4 regions of the Xanthobacter lutulentifluminis genome follow, and region 3 is predicted to be linked to each of the others. Evidence: predicted binding sites of a transcription regulator. Region 3 holds the regulator's gene; each other region holds the start of a gene.

Region 1 (3,734 bases), 2.2 Mb from region 3:
CTCATAGAAGGCGATGGCGCGGGCGAGGTCGTCCACGCCGAGGGTCACGAGGTGCAGGGCGAAGGCGGGAGCGGGAGGCGGGATCACTGGCATGGCTGGCCTCAGTCGAACAGGTCGAGCTGGACGCCGGCGGGCTTGGGCCGCCGGAAATGGGCGGTGGTGAGCTTCAGGCCGCGCCCGGTGAGCCCGAGCCGCGTGGCGGCGATCTCGAACCGGCGGCCGACCGTCCAGGCGTATGGGCCGTCCCCGCGCATCCTCTTGCCGAAGCTGGCGTCGTAGTCCTTGCCGCCGTGCATCTGGCGGATCAGGTTCAGCACGTGGCGCGCCTTGTCCGGGAAGTTGGCCACCAGCCATTCGCGGAACAGGTCGGCGATCTCCAGCGGCAGGCGCAGCATCACGTAGCCGGCCTCGCTGGCGCCGGCCGCCTTGGCGGCGTCGAGGATGCGCTCCACCTCCATGTCGTTGAGGGCGGGAATGAGCGGCGCGGTCAGCACCGCCGTGGGAATGCCCGCGTCGGCGAGCCGGCGGATGGTGCCGAGGCGCACGTGGGGGCTGGCCGCCCGCGGCTCCATGGTGCGGGCGAGGTGCGGATCGAGCGTCGTCACCGAGATCGCCACCTTCACGAGGCCGCGCTCGGCCATGGGGGCGAGGATGTCGATGTCGCGCGCCACCAGCGCCGACTTGGTGACGATGCCCACCGGATGGCCGAAATCCGCCAGCACCTCGAGGAGGCGCCGGGTCAGCGCGTAGCGCCGCTCGATCGGCTGGTAAGGGTCGGTGTTGGTGCCCATGGCGATGACGCGCGGCTGGTAGGATGGATGCGACAGCTCGCGCGCCAGCAGCTCCGGCGCGTCCGGCTTCACGAACAGCCGGGTCTCGAAATCGAGGCCGGCGGAGAGGCCGTGATAGGCATGGGTCGGCCGGGCGAAGCAGTAGATGCAGCCGTGCTCGCAGCCGCGATAGGCGTTGATGGAGCGGTCGAACCCCACGTCCGGCGACTGGTTGCGGGTGATGACGGTGCGCGCCCGCTCCTCGGTCACCTCGGTGCGCAGCGGCGGCAGCTCCTCCAGGCTCTGCCAGCCGTCGTCGAACAGCACCCGCGCGGCCGGCTCGAAACGGCCGGTGGCGTTGGAGACCGCCCCGCGCCCGCGCCGGCGGTCCGCATCCACGCCCGTGCCCAGCTCCGCGTCGGGACCCGGGGCGACGGGCGGCGCCTCGGCCGCCTTTCGCGTTGCCGCCCGTTCCTCGGCCAGCCGGCCGAGGATGCGGTCGGCCTTCCGGCCGGCGGCGGCATAGGGCGCGGCGCGGGGCTTGCCGGCGGCAACCGGGCTCGTCCCCGGGGCGGGCGCGGCATCGCCGGGCGGGCGGCGCCGGGTGCGGGAAGGGCGGGAATCGGTGTCGGGGCGCATGGGAAAAAAGGTAGCACCCGCCATAGAACAAAACAAGAACACGCGGCAATCGTGGAAATCTTTTCCGCGGTGCGTCAAGGCTTGTGCCGATTCAAGGGCTTCAGCGCGGTCTCCCATCTGGCATATTGTACGCCAGGGGCCAGTTGCCAGAGTTTCGCATCTCCGGTAAAGGCCAATTGAAACGCTGGAGCAGGGGGAAAAGATGGCTGAACACGCCACGACCGAATACGCCATCGCCGATGGCAACGATTACGTCGAGCACGAGCGCACCTACGCCGTTTTCACCGCCCTGACCAAATGGGGCGCGATCGCGGTCGCCGTCATCCTCGTCCTTATGTGGATCTTCCTCCTCTGACCCCCTGACGGGCCGGAGCATCGGAGACAATTCAGATGAAAATCGCTGTCCCCGCCGAGGTTGATCTCGGCGAGCCGCGGGTCGCTGCGACCCCGGATACGGTGAAGCGTCTCGTGGGCCTCGGGGCCAGCGTGGCGGTGGAAACGGGCGCCGGCCTCAGGTCCGGCATTCTCGATGCGGACTTTGTCGCCGCCGGGGCCACCATCGCGACGACCGCCTTCGACACCCTCAGCGGCGCCGATGTGGTACTGAAGGTGCGCCGTCCGACGGAAGCCGAACTTTCGTCGTACAAGCCGGGCGCGCTGGTGCTGGCCATCCTCGACCCCTACGGCAATGACGACGCGCTCGCGGCACTCGCCCGCGCCGGCGTCGCCTCCTTCGCCATGGAGCTGATGCCCCGCATCACCCGCGCGCAGGTGATGGACGTGCTGTCCTCGCAGGCGAACCTTGCCGGCTACCGCGCCGTCATCGACGCCGCTGCCGAGTTCAACCGCGCCCTGCCGCAGATGATGACCGCCGCCGGCACCGTGCCCGCCGCGCGCATCTTCGTGATGGGCGCCGGCGTCGCCGGCCTGCAGGCCATCGCCACCGCCCGCCGCCTCGGCGGCATCGTGACCGCCACCGACGTGCGCCCCGCCGCCAAGGAGCAGGTCGCCTCGCTCGGCGCCAAGTTCGTCGCGGTGGAGGACGAGGAGTTCAAGCAGGCGGAAACCGCCGCCGGCTACGCCAAGCCCATGTCCGCCGAGTATCAGGCCAAGCAGGCCGCGCTCGTCGCCGACCACATCAAGAAGCAGGACATCGTCATCACCACCGCCCTGATCCCGGGCCGGCCCGCGCCGCGCCTCATCACGGCGGAAATGGTGGCCTCCATGAAGCCCGGCTCGGTGATCGTCGACCTCGCGGTCGAGCGGGGCGGCAACGTGGAAGGCGCGGTGCCCGGCCAGGTGGTGTGGGTGGGCAACGTGAAGATCGTCGGCCACCTCAACGTGCCCGGCCGCCTCGCCGCCTCCTCCTCGCCGCTGTACGCGAAGAACCTGTTCAACTTCTTCGAGACGATGGTGGACAAGGCCTCCAAGTCCCTCGCCGTGAAGTGGGACGACGAGCTGGTGAAGGCCACGCTCATCACCCGTGACGGCGCCGTCGTGCATCCCAACTTCGCACCCAAGACTGAGGGAGCGGCCTGATGAATCCCGTCACTGCCCAAGCCGCGGCGGACGCCGCCGCTCAAGCCCGCGCCATGGCCGAAACGGCCCGCCAGGCGGCCGAAGCCGCCCAGCACTATGCCGACCAGGCCGGCGCCGCCATCGGCGGCGTGGCCCATGCCGCCACCGGCGGGGCCATCGACCCGTTCGTGTTCCGCCTCGCCATCTTCGTGCTCGCGGTGTTCGTGGGCTACTACGTGGTGTGGTCGGTCACCCCGGCGCTGCACACCCCGCTCATGAGCGTCACCAACGCCATCTCGTCGGTGATCGTGGTGGGCGCGCTGCTCGCGGTGGGCGTGACCACCGTGGGCGATTCCAGCCACGCCTGGGGCGCGCGCATCTTCGGCTTCATCGCCCTCATCTTTGCATCGGTGAACATCTTCGGCGGGTTCCTCGTGACCAGCCGCATGCTCGCCATGTACTCCAAGAAGAAGTGAGGCGGGGATCATGAACGCGAACCTCGCCGCCCTGCTCTATCTCGTTGCAGGCATTCTCTTCATCCTGGCCCTGCGCGGCCTCTCCCACCCCACCACCTCGCGGCAGGGCAACCTGTTCGGCATGGTGGGCATGGGCATCGCCATCTTGACCACCCTCGCCCTGTCGCCGCCGTCCGACGGCATCGGCTGGGTGCTGGTGCTCGCCGGCATCGCCATCGGCGGTGGCGTGGGCGCGGTGGTGGCCAAGCGCATCCCCATGACGGCGATGCCGCAGCTCGTCGCCGCCTTCCACTCGCTCGTCGGCCTCGCCGCCGTGCTGGTGGCTGCGGCC
Region 2 (3,734 bases), 1.2 Mb from region 3:
TCGACCTCGGCATCGACTGGGGAGACGTGGATCTCGTCATCAATGTCGGCGCGCCCAAGGGGGCCTCGCGGCTCATGCAGCGCATCGGCCGCGCCAACCACCGGCTGGACGAGCCCTCCCGCGCCGTGCTGGTGCCGGCCAACCGGTTCGAGGTGCTGGAATGCCGGGCGGCGCTGGAGGCGGTGCGGGCCGGGGCGCAGGACACCCCGCCCGAGCGGACCGGCGCGCTGGACGTGCTGGCCCAGCACATTCTCGGCATGGCGTGCGCCGCGCCATTTCATGCCGACGCCCTGTTCGCCGAGGCACGCTCGGCCGCCCCCTACCGCGCCATCAGCCGTGCGGATTTCGATGCCACGCTCGATTTCGTCGCCACCGGCGGCTACGCGCTGCGCGCCTACGAGCGCTACGCCAAGATCCGCCGCACCAGGGACGGCCTGTGGCGCGTCGCCAACCCCATGGTGGCGCAGGCCTACCGGCTGAACGTGGGCACCATCGTGGAAGCCTCCATGCTCAAGGTCCGCCTCGTCTCCGCGCGCGGATCGGCGCGCACCGGGGTCGCCGGACGGGTGCGGTTCGGCGGGCGGATGCTGGGCGAGGTGGAGGAATATTTCGTCGAGACCATGGTGCCCGGCGACACCTTCGTCTTTGCCGGGGAGATCCTGCGCTACGAGACGCTGGTGGAGGACGAGGTCTACGTCTCGCGCACCACCGCCAAGGAGCCGCGGGTGCCGGCCTATGCGGGGGGCAAGTTCCCGCTTTCCACCTTCCTCGCCGACGGGGTGCGGGCGCTGCTGGCGGCGCCGGAGCGCTGGCCGGCGCTGCCGCCGCAGGTGCGCGACTGGCTGGAGCTGCAGCAGGCCCGCTCACGCCTGCCGGGACGTACCGACCTGCTGGTGGAGACGTTCGAGCAGTCCGGGCGGCATTATCTCGTCACCTATCCGTTCGAGGGCCGCCTCGCCCACCAGACCCTGGGCATGCTGCTGACCCGCCGGCTGGAGCGGGCGCGCCTGAAGCCGCTGGGCTTCGTGGCCAACGACTACGCGCTCGCAGTCTACGCGGCCGGCGACATGAGCCTCGCCATCCGGCAGGGACGGCTCTCGCTCGGAGACCTGTTCGACGCGGACATGCTGGGGGACGACCTGGAGGCGTGGCTGGCCGAGAGCGCGCTCATGAAGCGCACCTTCCGCCATTGCGCGGTGATCGCGGGGCTGATCGAGCGGCGGTTCCCCGGCAAGGAGAAGACATCGCGGCAGGTCACCATCTCCACGGACCTGATCTATGACGTGCTGCGCCGGCACGAGCCCGACCACATCCTGCTGCGCGCCGCCCGCGCCGACGCCGCCACCGGGCTGCTCGACGTGCGGCGCCTCGCCGAGATGCTGGCGCGCGTCCGGGGACGCATCGTCCACCAGCCGCTGGAGCGGGTGTCGCCGCTCGCGGTGCCGGTGCTGCTGGAGATCGGGCGGGAGAGCGTCGGCGGCGAAGCCAGCGACGCTCTCCTCGCCGAGGCGGAGGAGGAACTGATTCGAGCCGCCACCGAATGAGGCGCAGCCGCCATCCGGGCCATGTCGGGACAGACTCCCGACCGGCGGCGGATGCCGTCCGGCATCCGTCTCGCAGCCGCGAAGGGGCCGCACAGGCTGTTGCGCAGGAGATACGGGCAACTAGGTACGGCCATCCTTTCATTCACAAGAGCGTGATCGGATGGCGTGCACAAGCCCCGCGCAACGTGCCGGATATCAGAACATCGGAGCCCCGAGCACGGCTGCCGTGGCGGCAGACGCCTCGTGGGGCGCGAAAAACGCAGCAATTCCAAGGATCGTCACCAGCGCACCGGTGACCGCAAGCTTCCGCAGCATGGCCACACTCCCAAGTCGCAGTCTGCATGGTTAACGATGCAGGCTGATTAAGAGTTCCTTAACCAAACCTCTCTGAACCCCATTTGATGCTTGTGTTCAGACAGTGTTCAGGAAAGTCACGGCTGCGTGACGTCCTCCCCCCTCGGAGGGGCAGGAGGATTGACCTTTGCCCCGCGCAATGCTGCATCGCCACAGGAGCGTGCCGCCCGCCGGGCGGCGCGGCGACGGCGGGAGAACAGGGCCATGACGCAGAACGGCGGCGGGCGCAGCCGGTGGCATGATGTGGAGGCCCCCGGCCTCGATGCCTTCGAGCAGCTGGCGGCGGAGGCCTTCGCCGGCCTGCCCGACTCGTTCCGCGCGCTGTGCCGCGACGTGGTGATCCGGATCGAGGACTTCCCCACCGACGAGGTGCTCGACGCGCTCGACGCGGAAACCCCGTTCGACCTGCTCGGCCTGTTCCAGGGCATCGGCCGCGCCCAGGACGGCGCCGTTTCCCAGACCGGGCAGATGCCGAACATGGTCTTCCTGTACCGTCGCCCGATCCTCGACTACTGGGCCGAGCATGAGGAAACCCTCGGCGACATCGTCACCCATGTGCTCGTGCACGAGATCGGCCACCACTTCGGGCTGTCCGACGACGACATGGAAGCCGTCGAGGACCGAGCCAATTGACCGCAGGGAAAGTGCCCCCAGGCGGCTGGACCTCGGCCGCGCTCCTTTCTTAGAATAGCTCAAAACAAGGAGGCTTCCCGTGCCCGTCGATCCCCAACTTCAGCGTTACGGCGCATCGCTTCGCGCCATCCACTGGCTCACCGTGCTCGCCATCATCACCGTCTATGGCGTCACCTATCTCGAAGAGCTGTTCGCGCGCGGGACGCCTGCGCGGGCGATGGTGTGGTGGGTCCACATGTCGGTGGGCCTGCTGGTGCTGGCGCTGGTGGCGCTGCGCATCCCGGTGCGCATCTTCGGCCGCCACCCGGCGCCGTCGCGGGCGCTGAGCCGGCCGGTGCAGATCGCCTCGGCGGCGGCGCACGGCCTGCTCTACCTGCTCCTCATCGTCACGCCGCTGGTCGGCATCTACCTCGCCTTCCTGCGCGGGGCCGACATCCCCTTCTTCGGGCTGTTCACCATCACCCCGCCGATCCCGGCGGACCGGCCGCTCGCCCGGCAGGTGCAGGAGGTGCACGAATGGCTGGCGAACGGGCTTGTGATCCTCGCCCTGCTCCACGCCGCCGCGGCCATTGTGCATCACGTGATGCTCAAGGACGACGTGCTGAAGCGTATGCTGCCGGCGCCGCGCTGACCGCGCCCGGCCGCCGGGGCCCGCTCCGGCATCGGGGCGCGGCGCTGGGCAAGCGCCGAAACGCCTGATATGGAAGGGGGGACAGGCGCCGCCGGCATCCGCCCGGCCCGCGCCGCCCCCCAACCGTCTCAGGAACGCACAAGGGTCCCATGGACAAGTTCACCGTTCTCGAAGGTGTCGCGGCGCCGCTGAAGCTGGTCAATGTCGATACCGACATGATCATCCCCAAGCAGTACCTGAAGACGATCAAGCGCACCGGCCTCGGCAAGGGCCTGTTCTCCGAGATGCGCTACAAGGAGGACGGCTCGGACGAGCCCGGCTTCGTCCTGAACCAGAGCGCCTACCGCAATGCCAAGGTTCTGGTGGCGGGCGACAATTTCGGCTGCGGCTCCTCCCGTGAACACGCCCCGTGGGCGCTGCTCGACTTCGGCATCCGCTGCGTGATCTCCACGTCGTTCGCCGACATCTTCTACAACAACTGCTTCAAGAACGGCATTCTGCCCATCGTCGTCTCCAAGGACGAGCTGGACAAGCTGTTCGACGATGCCGACCGCGGCTCGAACGCCACCCTC
Region 3 (3,734 bases):
GCTGGGCGCGGCCCGCCTCGCCGGCATCATGGCCGCCAAGCGCACCCATGAGCTCATTCCCCTCTGCCACCCGCTGATGCTCACCAAGGTGGAAGTGGAGATCGAGCCGGCCCCCGCCCTGCCCGGCCTCAGGATCGCGGCGCGGGTGAAGACGAGCGGACAGACCGGGGTGGAGATGGAGGCGCTCACCGCCGTCTCCGTCGCCTGCCTCACCATCTACGACATGGCCAAGGCGGCCGACCGCACCATGCGCATCGAGGGCATCCGCCTGCTGGAGAAATCCGGCGGCCGCAGCGGCGATTATCGCGCCGGACCCGCCGCCGGCTAAGCCGCGGCCATCACCACAAGACCAGCCACGGGGAGACGGCGGCAATGGCGCTGATGAGCGTCGAGGAGGCGAGCAGCCTCATCACCGAGGGCGTCCTGGCGCTCGGCGTGGAGGAGGTGCCGGTGGCGCAGGCCGCCGGCCGGGTGCTGGCGCGCGACCTGCCCGCCCGGCGCACCCAGCCCCCCGCCGACATGTCCGCCATGGACGGCTACGCCGTGCGCGCGCCCGACATCGCCGCCACTCCCGCCACCCTGCGCGTCATCGGCGAATCGGCGGCCGGCCGGCCGTTTGCCGGAGCGGTCGGGCCCGGCGAGGCGGTGCGCATCTTCACCGGCGCGGTGGTGCCGCCCGGCGCCGACACGGTGGTGATTCAGGAAAACACCGCGCGCGAGGGCGATGTCGTCACCACCACAGCTCCCACGGCGGCCCTGCGCAACGTGCGCCGCACGGGATGTGATTTCTCCGCCGGCACGCCGGGCCTCACCGCCGGACGGCGCCTGACCAGCCGCGATATCATGCTGGCTGCGGCCATGGACCATGCGACCGTGCCGGTGGCCCGCCGGCCCCGCGTCGCGCTGCTGCAGACCGGGGACGAGCTGGTGCTGCCGGGGCAGGGCTCGGGCAGCGACAGCGAGATCGTCGTCTCCAACGCCTTCGGCCTCGCGGCGCTGGCGCGGCAGGCGGGGGCGGAGGTCGAGGACCTCGGCCTTATCCGTGACGATCTTTCCGCCATCCGCGCGGTGGTGGCACGGGCGCTTTCCGGGGCGTTCGATCTGGTGGTCTCCTCCGGTGGCGCCTCCGTGGGCGACCATGACCTGGTCGGCCCGGCCCTGCGCGCGGAAGGGGTCGACCTCAGCGTCCACAAGATCGCGCTACGTCCCGGCAAGCCGTTGATGTTCGGGCACAGGGGCGCGGTGCGGGTGCTGGGCCTGCCGGGCAATCCGGTGTCCTCCCACGTCTGCGCCATGGTGTTCCTCGTGCCGCTGGTGCGAGCGCTGCAGGGTGATTCCGCGCCGGGCCCGCGCACCCTGCCCGCCCGTCTGGCGGTGGACGTGCCGGCCAACGACTGGCGGCGCGATTTCGTCCGCGTGCGGCTCGATCGCGATGTTTCCGGCGCGCTCGTCGCCACGCCCTTCCCCTCGCAGGACAGCGCCATGCTGAGCGTGCTTGCCGCTGCCGATGGCCTGCTGATGCGCCCGCCGCAGGCGCCTGCCGGGAAGGCCGGCGACCCGTGCGAGATCATTCCCTTCGACGACTGAGGCGATCTTAACTGTGCGTTCACCCCTTGCGGAACACAAAAGGAACAGATAAAGACTGTTCATGATTTGTTTCGCGCCGCGGCCGGCGCCGGCAGGGGGCATGAGATGCTGACGCGCAAGCAATATGATCTGCTTCGCTTCATCCATGAGCGGCTGAAGGAAACCGGCGTTCCCCCTTCCTTCGACGAGATGAAGGAGGCGCTGGATCTGCGGTCCAAATCCGGCATCCACCGCCTTATCACGGCGCTTGAAGAGCGCGGTTTCATCCGTCGCCTGCCCAATCGCGCCCGCGCGCTGGAAGTGGTGCGCCTGCCGGACAGCGTCGCCCCTGGCCTTGGCGCGGCGCGCGCTTCCAATCGGGGCTTCTCGCCTTCGGTCATCGAGGGCAGCCTCGGCAAGGTCCGCCCCGCAGCGGAGGATGACGAGGCCGGGCCCGTCGTCACCGTTCCGGTCATGGGCCGCATCGCCGCCGGCTCCCCCATCTCCGCCATCCAGTCGCGCAGCCACACCCTCAACATCCCGCCCGAGATGCTCGGCAATGGCGAGCATTTCGCCTTGGAGGTGCGCGGCGACAGCATGATCGAGGCCGGCATCCTCGATGGCGACACGGTGCTGATCCGCAAATGCGATTCCGCCGACACCGGCGACATCGTGGTGGCGCTGGTGGACGACGAGGAAGCCACCCTCAAGCGCCTGCGCAAGAAGGGCGCCTCCATCGCCCTGGAAGCCGCCAACCCGGCTTATGAAACCCGGATCTTCGGTCCCGACCGGGTGCGCATCCAGGGCCGGCTCGTCGGGCTGATGCGACGCTATTGAGTTTCGATCTCCTGCCGTTGAAGCGGCGGGCGGGCGAGACGGGGTGAGAGGCGTCGCGTGCCATGCTCAACGGGGCGCGTCCTGTCGGAAGCGCCTCTCACCCCTCCCCCCTATTCACATGAGTCTGCGTTCAGCCCTGTCCGTCCGGTTGCGGAGGAGAACGCATGCGCGGCCATCTGCAGTGGATCGGTGCCGGCCTTGCACTGCCGGTGCTGCTCATCCGGGTGCTGGTCACCGTCGTATCCGCCGCCCTTGGAGGTGCGGTCGGTGGCAGGGGCTCCTTAGGTCCGTTCTTGGGTTCAGGGTGCCCGGGCGTCGGTCTCCGATGGCGTGTCGGTCGCCGGGGAAGGCTCGTCCGGTTCCGGGGGAAGACGCGGCATCCAGGGGCGTTGCGTTGCGGGTCGGCGGGTCGGCTCCATGTGCCATGCCCCGTCGCGATGGTGGAGGGCGACGGTGCCGGTGCGCGACAGGGTTTCCGGGGTGAACACGCGCGCCGGGCACTCACGTGGGGGCGGGTCGCGGGTCACCACTACCGTGGCCTCGAGGCAATCGGCCTCCAGCCCCTCGGCGCGGCGCGAGATGGCAATGGTGCCGCCGCCCGGAAGGGGGGCCGTGCAGCCGAGCGGGTCGCAGGTGAAAAGCGCCTGCAGGCCGGCATCGGCTGCCCGGCGGCGGTCGCCCTCCCGCGTCAGCCATTGCTCCGCCGTCAGGCGCTGGGCCCGCGCGTCGAGAATGGAGAGCCGCCCGTCCGGGCCGCGCACGGCGACGGTCCGGGCATCCGGCGCCACCAGCACGTCGGGCCGTGGCGCCGGGCCAGACACGGCGAGGGCGAGGGCCGCGGGTACCAGCGCTGCGGCCGACAGCAGCCCGCGCAGCAGGCACAGGCACAGCAGGGCGAGGCTCATCAGGGCCAGTGCCGGAGCGCTCACGAGATCGGCGCGCAGGTCCGCCCCCGGCAGGGCGGCGACGCGATCGGAGACGGCGACCATGATGTCGATGCCCTTGCCCATGACCGGCCAGGCCACGTGGTCCCAGCCGAACGGGATCAGCAGCACCCCGATGAGCCCGAACGGCATGACGAGGAAGGACACCGCCGGCATGGCGGCGAGGTTGGCGAGCAGCCCGTAGGGCGCGAGCCGCTGGAAGTGGTAGATGCCATAAGGTGCGGTCGCCAGTCCCGCGACCAGCGATGTGAGCGCGGTCCCTCCCGCCAGCACCAGCAGCCACACCGCCCCATGTCCCAGCCACCCGTCGGGCCGCGGCAGCGCGCGCAGCGGGCGCAACCGTTCATAGGCGGCGATCAGCGCGAGGGTCGCGGCGAACGACATCTG
Region 4 (3,734 bases), 1.8 Mb from region 3:
GGGGACCTGCGCTCCAACATGGTGCGCGGCGGCGCCGCCCGGCCCACCGACCTGACCGACCGGGAACTGGAGATCTGCGCCCGCATCGGCCCGTCGCTGAAGCGGATGGGGCTCATCTTCGTGGGCATCGACGTGATTGACGGCAACCTCACCGAGATCAATGTCACCTCCCCCACCGGCCTGCGCGCCATCAAGCGGCTGGGCGGCCCCGACATCGCCGCCCAGATCTGGGACCGGATCGAGGCGAAACGCGCGGCCTGATCCCCGATGCGGCCCGTGCCCCCAGACGCGGGCAGGGCCGCGGAGACCGGATGATCGCTCAGGAGGCACCGCGCGCCGGCCGGTCCGGCGCGCGAACGATCCCGTTTGTGGCTCGCGTCCGCATCCTTCCGGCCCCGCCTGGCACTGCATGGAGCCACCGCAGCTCTTGTTTGCCCCGGAGTTTGCGCCTCTCTCGGGATGCCGCACCCGACGCCGCTTATGCGCGATCGCCGAACCGCTGCAACGGCCCGCCCCCACCCGGCGGGCTTGCCCGATGTCGATCCCCCCTTCGCGGCGCCGACCCATCCGCTGCCTCGCGGACCGCTGCCGGCGCGAACACCGACCGACCTCCCTCTCCCCGCCGCCCCCGGCCACACCGTTTGCGGCAGGCCATGGCAAAGGAACTCCATTCCCCCCCGCCCAAGTCACCACTTGAGCCCCGGTTCTCTACCGTCGCAATTGACGGAAAGTCACCGCGACACCCCATATGACACCGGGTCACCGGCCATCCGCCGCCACCGCCGCGGCGCTGCCCTCCTTGCAACGGAACCGCCCATGGGACAGCCCTTCACCACCTCCATCCCCCACAAGCTCGGCAAGGTCGAAGCCACACGACGCCTCCAGGCCGGCATGACCGGCGTGCGCGAGCGTTTCGGGCGCCACATTTCGATCCTCGAGGAGGTCTGGACGGACGACCACCTCTCCTTCCGGATCGCCGCGCTGGGCCAGACGGCACAGGGGACGCTGGATGTCACCGACGACGCCATCCACCTCAGCGTCGAGCTGCCATTCCTGCTCGATCTCGCCGCGCGCAAGGCGCGGGACCTCATCACCCGGCAGGGGCGGATCATGATCGAGAAAAAATAGCCCGCCTCATGCTGCCTCCAGCTCCAGCGTCAGCGTATCGAGCGTGAACGAGCCGTCCGCCTCGATCTCGAAATGCTCCACCACATCGCGGCTGGCCCCCGCCATGAGGGAGCGAATGGCGGCCACATGCAGCTCCGGAGTCCGGATCCGCGCCACCCAGGAGGCGAACTCGAGGAACAGCCGCCGTCGCGCGGTCCGCATCACCCGCAGCCCCGCAGTCTCCGCCGCATCGACCCATTCCGCCTCGCGATAGTCCCGCCCGTGGGAGGGGTCGCGCAGAAGCTCGATCGTCTGCAGGAAACTGTCAGCCACCGGCCAGTCGGGCGCGATCACGTCGATCATCACCGCCCGTCCGCCGGCAGGGAGAACGCGGCGCACCTCGGCGAGCGCGGTCGGCACGTCCCGCCAGTGGTGCGCGCTGAAGCGGGACGCCACGAAATCAAAGCTGGCGTCCTCGAAGGGCAACCGCTCGGCCACGCCGAGCCCGGTCGAGATGTTCGTCAGCCCGCGCCGCTCAGCCTCCGCGACCACGGCGCCGAGCATGTCGGCGGACAGGTCGTAGGCGACGACTTCCGCCGCAAACGGAGCCGCCGTGAAGCTCACATGCCCCCCGCCGCAACCGAGGTCCAGCAGCCGCTGCGGACGAACCTCATCCACCAGCGCCGCCAGCGCCTCGAGGTCGGCGCCGCGGGCATGCACGGCGCTCGCCACATAGGCCGCGGCCTGCGGCCCGAACATGTCCGCAACGTGCGCCTCATGGCTGCGCGCCGGCCCCGCCGATGCCCCGGTCATGATCCTCGCCTCCACCGTTCGCAACAAAGGATACCGAGCCTTCGGCAGCTGTCCAGCGAAAATTGTTCATCTTTCGTTCTTGCGGCATCCGTCCTCCACCGCTACCGTAGGTGGCAAGGCAGTGGGCAGGAGCGGGACGGTGATCCAGCGGGTTGCAACGGTCGCATTCGAGGGCGTGGACGCGCGCCCGGTGGACGTTCAGGTCCACGTCGCCGCCGGGCTGCCGGCCTTCACCATCGTGGGCCTGCCGGACAAGGCCGTGAGCGAGGCGAAAGAGCGGGTGCGCGCAGCCCTGATCGCGTCGGGTCTCGCGCTCCCTGCCCGCCGCATCACCGTGAACCTTGCCCCCGCGGATCTGCCGAAGGAGGGCTCGCATTATGATCTCCCCATCGCGCTTGGATTGATGGCCGCCATCGGCGCGATCCCCGCGGATGCGCTTGGCGGGTTCACCGTGGTGGGCGAGCTCGCGCTCGACGGAGCCATCGCCGCAGTCGCCGGGGTCCTGCCGGCCGCCATCGGAGCGAACGCCCGCGGACACGGGCTGATCTGTCCCGCCGCATGCGGCGCCGAGGCCGCGTGGGCGAGCCCGGATATGGAGATCCTGGCGCCACAGTCGCTGATCCAGCTCGCCAATCACATGACAGGCCGGCAGGTAATGAGCCGGCCGGAGCCACGCATGAAGGCGCCGGGAGGGGCCATGCTCGACCTGAAGGACGTGAAGGGTCAGGAGACCGCAAAGCGCGCGTTGGAGGTCGCCGCCGCGGGCGGACACAATCTGCTGTTCATCGGGCCTCCGGGCGCCGGCAAGTCCATGCTGGCGCAACGCCTTCCATCGATATTGCCCCCACTTTCGCCGGCGGAAATGCTGGATGTCTCCATGGTCGCGTCCGTCGCGGGAGCCATTCAGGATGGCGCACTGATGGATCGCAGGCCATTCCGGGCGCCGCACCACTCGGCCAGCATGGCAGCGATGGTGGGTGGTGGCGCGAAGGCGCGCCCGGGGGAGGTGTCGCTTGCCCACAACGGAGTCCTGTTCCTGGACGAGTTGCCTGAGTTCTCGCCCCAGGTTTTGGATTCCCTGCGTCAGCCGCTGGAGACCGGGGAGGTGCTGATCGCGCGGGTCAACCACCGCGTCACCTACCCCGCCCGCTTCCAGCTCATCGCCGCTATGAACCCGTGTCGTTGCGGGCGCGCGGGCGAGCCGGGCTTCACCTGCAAGCGCGGCGCGCGCTGCGCGGACGAGTATCAGGCGCGCCTGTCCGGTCCGTTCCTCGACCGGATCGACATCTTTCTGGAGGTCCCCGCCGTGGCGGCGTCCGACCTCGTCCTCCCGGTCCCGACAGAGGGCTCCCGCGAGGTGGCGGCGCGGGTCGCCATGGCGCGCGACATCCAGATCGAGCGCTATGCGGCCATGGGCCGGGCCGACGTGCGCACCAATGCAAGCGCGTCCGGTGCGTTGCTCGACCAGGTCGCCGTGCCTGATGCCTCCGGTGCCGCCCTCCTGCGCGATGCGGCGGACGCCATGCGGCTGAGCGCGCGTGGCTATCACCGCGTCATGAAGGTTGCCCGCACGCTGGCGGACCTCGACGGGGCGGAGCAGGTCGGGCGCCGCCATCTGGCGGAAGCGCTGGCGTACCGGATCGCCATCGAGCGCCCGCGCGCCGCCGCATGACCCCACGTGCTGGGTTGCGCTCGGAGCGAATTGGCTGGATCTGGCGGGGCCACGATGCCGCGACACTCAGCACGGGGGCAACCGAGACAGCGAGCGCTTGCTCGGCCACTTCGGGGAAAATCCGGTCCGGAAAGGCAGCGCA

Evidence for each region. Region 3 encodes LexA, which represses DNA repair genes until DNA is damaged. Its sites were predicted from a motif close to TGTTCNNNNTGTGTTCNG; they were not measured.
Region 1: V5F49_RS10180 (PA0069 family radical SAM protein) is a predicted target of LexA. The motif match lies at 1,433-1,450, and genes of this name have one in related genera.
Region 2: V5F49_RS16915 (metallopeptidase family protein) is a predicted target of LexA. The motif match lies at 1,953-1,970, and genes of this name have one in related genera.
Region 4: V5F49_RS08135 (YifB family Mg chelatase-like AAA ATPase) is a predicted target of LexA. The motif match lies at 1,984-2,001, and genes of this name have one in related genera.

The regions. Positions count from the first base shown of each region.
Region 1 covers NZ_CM195525.1:2,227,925-2,231,658, reverse strand. The annotation lists gene V5F49_RS10185 (VOC family protein) at 1-93, opposite strand, end outside; gene V5F49_RS10180 (PA0069 family radical SAM protein) at 102-1,409, opposite strand; gene V5F49_RS10175 (aa3-type cytochrome c oxidase subunit IV) at 1,612-1,764, shown strand; gene V5F49_RS10170 (Re/Si-specific NAD(P)(+) transhydrogenase subunit alpha) at 1,800-2,948, shown strand; gene V5F49_RS10165 (proton-translocating transhydrogenase family protein) at 2,948-3,403, shown strand; gene V5F49_RS10160 (NAD(P)(+) transhydrogenase (Re/Si-specific) subunit beta) at 3,414-3,734, shown strand, end outside.
Region 2 covers NZ_CM195525.1:3,669,138-3,672,871, reverse strand. The annotation lists gene V5F49_RS16920 (ligase-associated DNA damage response DEXH box helicase) at 1-1,544, shown strand, start outside; gene V5F49_RS16915 (metallopeptidase family protein) at 2,103-2,531, shown strand; gene V5F49_RS16910 (cytochrome b) at 2,611-3,162, shown strand; gene leuD (3-isopropylmalate dehydratase small subunit) at 3,312-3,734, shown strand, end outside.
Region 3 covers NZ_CM195525.1:40,854-44,587, reverse strand. The annotation lists gene moaC (cyclic pyranopterin monophosphate synthase MoaC) at 1-328, shown strand, start outside; gene V5F49_RS00260 (molybdopterin molybdotransferase MoeA) at 373-1,587, shown strand; gene lexA (transcriptional repressor LexA) at 1,693-2,403, shown strand; gene V5F49_RS00250 (ComEC/Rec2 family competence protein) at 2,703-3,734, opposite strand, start outside.
Region 4 covers NZ_CM195525.1:1,797,611-1,801,344, forward strand. The annotation lists gene gshB (glutathione synthase) at 1-261, shown strand, start outside; gene V5F49_RS08125 (polyhydroxyalkanoic acid system family protein) at 817-1,128, shown strand; gene V5F49_RS08130 (class I SAM-dependent methyltransferase) at 1,135-1,920, opposite strand; gene V5F49_RS08135 (YifB family Mg chelatase-like AAA ATPase) at 2,060-3,592, shown strand.